DNA from 2 places in the Citrobacter sp. Igbk 17 genome. Region 2 is predicted to be linked to the other one. Evidence: riboswitches for the same ligand, from Rfam matches in the RefSeq annotation. Region 2 holds a riboswitch; the other holds the start of a gene.
The links. Region 2 has a riboswitch for cobalamin ahead of NNO08_RS16400 (cobyrinate a,c-diamide synthase). Riboswitches for the same ligand answer to the same signal wherever they lie in the genome.

Region 1 (3,137 bases), on a different contig from region 2:
CCAGTGGCTCGTTGGTAATCGCATTACGCGAATCTACGTAGTCGTAGCTAAGCGTATGCGCCAACGGCCCGGTGTCGAAGTTTGCAGTCGCTTCGATACCTTTAATACGCGCTTTGCCTTCGTTGTAGTACTTCTGAGTGTGGGTGTTGTAGTCGATCATGTCATCGATATCGTTGCGATACCCTGACACGCGCCAGTTAACACCTGATGTTAACCCTTCAAACGCCCCTTCCCACTGCTTACTCTCTTCGGGGTCAAGGTTTGCATTGCCGTAATAGCCATGCAACTGCCCCAGATTTGGCGCTTTGTAAGATGTGCCATAGGAGGCAATGAAACGATAGCCTTCGATAAACTCCCATCCAGCACTGGTTTGCCATGTACCATGGCGACCAAACTCGGAGTTATCATCACTACGTGCCGCACCTTCGAAGGTGAAGTCACCAAGCTGCTGCAATCCCGTCAAATAGAGGCCAGTATTACGTTGGTCGTAACCGTCCGTAACATACCCAGTGCCAGGCTCCGTGGTTTGCTTTTGCCAGTCCACGCCTGCACCAATGTTACCGTGGCCAACAACTATGCTGTTTGACCACTGAACATTATATTGCTTCATATCATCCAGCGTGGCCGAGGAATCATAGCGGCCATAGTTCGGATCATAGTTGTAGTCTTTACTGTGGCTGTAGCTCGAAACCAGTTGTGACTGAATAAGCTCGCCATTAAAACGTAACCCAGCGTCCCAGCTCTGGCTATAAAGCTGTCGGGTATCAAGTAGTGCAGAGCCAGGAGAATAATACGAGTCATAATCTGTGCGGTTATCATAACCATAACCACGAACGAACCCGCTCCATGTCTCGGAGAAGTTGTGCTCCAGTGCGCCATACAGCGTCTTGCTTAAGAAACCGTCTTTATCCGGTTGAGCCTGTGCACCAGTGCTACCGTAGGCCACGACATCGAAGCCTTTGGTGTAGGCATAATCGCCCATCAACGTGACACGCGTATTTTCGCCAAGCTGTTGCTGGGTTGAGATATCGTAATTCTGATACCCATTGCTTCCCACGCCGGCGGTCAGTTCCGTCCCTGGTTTTTCGCGCGTAGTAATGATATTCACCACACCGCCAATCGCATCCGAACCATATATAGCGGAACGCGGCCCGCGGATATACTCAATACGTTGCACCAGCGATACCGGGAACTGGCTAAGATCGGCTGAGCCGCTAACTCCCGCTAAATTAAGACGCACACCATCTATCAACACCAGAACATGGCTGGCGTTAGTGCCGCGAATAAAAATAGACGAGTTTTGCCCCATACCGCCGCTTTGCGCGATATCAACACCAGGCAAACGACGTAGTACATCGTTTACCGAGGTAGATTGCCAGCGATCAATGTCCTGACGTGTAACGACGGTGATGGGTGCAAGTACTGCGCTTAGGGGCTGCTGAAAACGGTTGGCAGTGACGACGAGAGTATCTGGGCTAGCATCCTGCGCCCAACCAGAAGATGCCGCGACGGAAAGCGCCGTCAACAGCAACGATTTTTTAATCATTGTAAAGCATCCACAATATAAGAAGGATGCCGCAGGTCCACCGATAGTACGCGATAGTGAAAACCAGATGCGACGTTAGCCGGCAGGTCTTCGGGCTTGGAAGGTTATTCAGGATACCGAATAAAAAGAAATGAAGACTTCCCACCCACAGGCAGTGTCTGCTTTACGCTCTCATTTCACCTTTCCTTACCGCTGCGCGTCAGCTCCAGATTCACACTGGATTCCCTTTTAACTCACAGGACCGGAAAACGGATGCTACAGTTTGTTACAACCTACTGTCCAGACCGGATATCACAATATCGGAAATCATCAATAACTGGACATCTGATGAGCAATCCCTACAATCCCCGCGTACTTTTATTTTTCAGGACGCATCATGACCCCCGAACACCTTCCGACAGAACAGTACGACGCACAGTTAGCTGAAAAAGTGGTGCGTCTGCAGAGCTTAATGACGCCATTTTATGCACAGGCTCCGGAAGTGTTCCGCTCACCGGTTAGCCATTACCGTATGCGTGCCGAGTTCCGTCTGTGGCATGACGGGGATGACCTGTACCACATCATGTTCGACAGCCAAACGAAAAAACGTATTCGCGTCGACAGCTTTCCGGCGGCCAGCGAGCTTATCAATACGCTGATGGCGGCAATGATTGAAGGTGTACGCAACAACCACATCCTGCGTCACAAACTGTTCCAGATTGATTACCTCACCACCCTGAGCGGTCAGGCGGTGGTATCCATGCTGTACCATAAAAAACTGGATAATGAGTGGCGCCAGGAAGCCGAAGTGCTGCGGGATGCGCTGCGGGCGCAAAACCTGAATGTGCACCTGATCGGCCGGGCGACCAAAACTAAAATCGAGTTGGATCAGGATTATATCGACGAACGTTTACCGGTCGCGGGCAAAGAGATTATCTACCGCCAGGTTGAGAACAGTTTCACGCAACCGAATGCTGCAATGAACATTCAGATGCTGGAATGGGCGATTGATGTCACCAAAGATTCAAAGGGCGATCTGCTGGAGCTGTACTGCGGTAATGGCAACTTTTCATTAGCGCTGGCACAGAACTTCAACCGCGTACTGGCCACCGAAATCGCCAAGCCGTCCGTTGCTGCAGCCCAGTACAACATCGCCGCTAACCATATTGATAATGTACAAATTATCCGTATGGCAGCCGAAGAGTTTACGCAGGCAATGAACGGTGTTCGCGAATTCAACCGGTTGCAGGGGATTGATCTGAAGAGTTATCAGTGCGAGACCATTTTCGTTGACCCACCGCGCAGCGGTCTGGACAGCGAAACGGAAAAAATGGTGCAGGCGTATCCGCGTATTCTGTACATCTCCTGCAACCCGGAGACACTGTGTAAGAACCTGGAAACATTAAGCCAGACGCACAATGTTTCACGTCTGGCGCTGTTCGATCAGTTCCCGTATACGCACCATATGGAGTGCGGCGTACTGTTAACGAAGAAGTAAGACTGAACGGAGGCCGGATAAGCACTTCCGGTTCAGATTGCCGGATGGCGGCTTTGCCTTATCCGGCCTACAGCTATAACTGTTACTCCGCGATTTCCTGCTTACGGTTACGCA
Region 2 (3,137 bases):
CACCGCCGATTCTCAGCGTGCTATCACGATGGCAATAACGCCGAATGACTCGCTGGACTGCGGAGATAAGGTTGCCAATCCAGCGCACCGGGTGAGGCCAGTTCTGCGGATCGCCAATGATAAAATCCAGCAGCCAGGCAACGCACCATGCAAGTATCGTCATAGCGCGTTCCTCGCAGCGGCCAGCCAGTGATTGAGCATTTCGGGGCGCTGGGCAAAATGAACGTGCAGGTAGCTGGCGAAGGTATTTCCGACCTGCCATCCGCCTGACCAGGCCTGCAGCGTTTTGCCATCACGCACCTTGCGGCAACTCATTACCGCCGGAGTTTCAGGGGTAAAATCGGAATAGTGGAATTCATGCCCGCGCAGGACTTCACCGGCCGTTGCCAGCAATGTTTGCTGTGTGGCTTGCGCCTCGCAGTAACCAAACCGGGTCAGCCGTTTGCCCATTTTGCTGTGCCCCGGAATGATATCTACCATTTGCCAGCGATCGCCGTTGCTGTCCTCCAGCGAGCTACCGAGATACATCAACCCTCCGCACTCTGCATAAATAGCGACGCCACGCTGATGTGCCGCTCGCAATTGCTCCAGCATGGTGACATTACGGGCCAGGGCCGCAGCATGCAGTTCCGGATACCCACCGCCTAACCAGATCATCTGGCAGTCCGGTAAACAGGTATCGTGCAGCGGGCTAAAACGAACAATGTTGAGGCCCGTACGCGCCAGTAACGTAATGTTATCCGGATAATAAAAGTTGAACGCCTCGTCATCAGCAATGGCCAGCGTTAACCCTGCGCCTGCGTCTGCAGCAGGCAGGGCGGGCCATTCACCAACAGGAAGGTTGTCTGACGCACTTAAGGCCAGCAGCGCGTCGATATCCAGCGTCTGTTCCAGCATCGCGGCAAAATCCTGCCACGGCTGCTGGTTGATAACTGACTCACGAGCGGTAACCAGCCCCAAATGACGCTCAGGGAGCGCGACGCCCTCCATGCGAGGAACATAGCCCAATACAGGCACGGAGCAATAACGCTCAATCGCAACTTTGAGTAGCTGGTAATGTGTTTCGCTGTTGACCCGATTAACAATCACGCCTGCAATGTTCAGACTGGGATCAAAATGCTGGAATCCCATCACCGTGGCGGCTATCGAAGTGGAAACCGCCTTACCGTCAACCAGCAAGATGACCGGGCAGCCCAACTGTTTCGCCATCGCCGCAGTACTGCAGTAATCAGGGTCTGTGCCATAGCCGTCATATAACCCCATAACGCCTTCGATAACGGCAATATCCGCGTGCCGCATCTGCTCGCAAAATAAGGCATTCAGTGTAGAGGTGGGTAGCATGAAGCTATCAAGATTGCGGGAAGCCGTACCACATACCGCGGTGTGCCAGCCAGTATCAAGGTAATCAGGACCGACTTTGCATGGCTGGACGCGTAAACCGCGCTTTTTCATCAGGCTCAACAAGCCCAGCGTTACCGTGGTTTTGCCACAGCCGCTACCGGTACCTGCAAGAACAAATGCGTGAAAACTGGCCGCCATACCCTGATCCTGTTCAGGGTGGTAGGGGTGTATAGATACCCAGTCTCTCGACTGTATGCATCTGCGCAACCCACTTCCCACCGAAGTTGTTGGTAGTCACCGACAGGCAGGTCTTCTGGCTTAGCGTCGTCCTCGCCCGTCCTTCCCAATCTTGCGATCAGTGGTCTATACGGGGTCGTCAGCATCACAGCAGCGGGGGCTGCGGGGGATTCTCACCCCCTTCCCTACCACAAATGTGGCAAACCTGTCAGTTCAAGAGCCGATTTAATTTGGCTCTGTGTCTTGAGGCAAATTCACGACCTCATGACAATAATTCAATTTAATATCTTGCCGGGTACATTCAACCAATGTTATGGCCTCAACCCGTTTATTCATATGTTCATTTTTTGAATGAAAGCGTCATTAAAGAATAAAGAAAGTCTTTCACACAGACACTGTATCTCATCACAAAAATAAAAACTGGTGCAGTTTATCCTTCAAATACCATTATTTTGTTGCGCTATGACAATTTATTGACTGCTGTAGTTATTTTTCATTTTATAATGACTGACATAGCATACGATATCAAAAATCGGCAATAGCAAATTATTGCTATTTAAGCTGTCTCTTCAGATGAGATGACATTTATTTGCTGACGGAAAGCCTGCGGCGTAACCTGGTACGTTTGACGGAAAACTTTGCAAAAATAACTGGTTTGTGAGAAGCCTAAATTTCGCGCGATACTGGCAATGCTCCAGTCGCTATGACAAAGTAACTCTTTGGCACTCGCCATTCGCTGTTGATTTACCCATGCGTTAAATCCTATCCCCTGATATTTTTTGAACAATTTGCTGAAATAGTAAGGGCTGAGATAAACATGAGAGGCAACATCTTCCAGACGAAGCTCGTCCGATAAATGCGCATCAATATAACGCAAGGCTTTCTTCATTTTACTGTCATGAGGGTTCGGACTACGATTAGCCCGCACCGGCTCTGACTGTTGCGGATTGTCTTTAATTACGACGAAATTCAGTTGTTTTTTAAGACAATTTTCTACAATGAGCTTTAGCAAATCAGCAGAGGCAATAACCCGCGAATAGTCCATTTCCGGTACATTACGAAATTCACTCACCAGTTCGGGATCGGCTTGCCAACGGTCGTCCACGTTCAGAATATCCACCAGCCCCACGTCATTACTTAAGCGCACCTGACCACATAAGACAAACCCTACCAGATGTCCCGCAATGACCAGCGGAATGGAGAAGTCGGTAAGTCCGGCATGGCAGCGATAAATGCAAGGTTGATCGGATTTTGAAGCTTCCAGTCCCCCACAGCGATCGCTCATACGACATCGCGTACTATGTTGAGGATGCTGGCGCATCAACTGGCAAAAAGGGGTGAAATTAAAAAGCTCAGAAATTTCATCACCGTGAATATTGACAACCACAACAGCCAGACTGGTGGCCTGCGCAAAATCCTGTGCGATTTTATTAATGAGTTCTGAGTTCAGGGCACTCGCAGAAATCATGATAAAACCTCTCAGTTAATTTATTGTTATAAATAAAACATATTATTTACATCCGCTTTCATCTCGCTATCCAAAGCAATGATAAAAGGCG

Region 1: linked by a shared signal. The riboswitch ahead of btuB (TonB-dependent vitamin B12 receptor BtuB) and the one ahead of NNO08_RS16400 (cobyrinate a,c-diamide synthase) in region 2 are both predicted to bind cobalamin.

The regions. Positions count from the first base shown of each region.
Region 1 covers NZ_JANEWI010000011.1:1,543-4,679, forward strand. The annotation lists gene btuB (TonB-dependent vitamin B12 receptor BtuB) at 1-1,546, opposite strand, end outside; cobalamin riboswitch at 1,611-1,807, opposite strand; gene trmA (tRNA (uridine(54)-C5)-methyltransferase TrmA) at 1,923-3,023, shown strand; gene NNO08_RS08760 (YijD family membrane protein) at 3,106-3,137, opposite strand, start outside.
Region 2 covers NZ_JANEWI010000029.1:1,157-4,293, reverse strand. The annotation lists gene cbiB (adenosylcobinamide-phosphate synthase CbiB) at 1-163, opposite strand, end outside; gene NNO08_RS16400 (cobyrinate a,c-diamide synthase) at 160-1,539, opposite strand; cobalamin riboswitch at 1,628-1,802, opposite strand; gene pocR (transcriptional regulator PocR) at 2,135-3,046, opposite strand.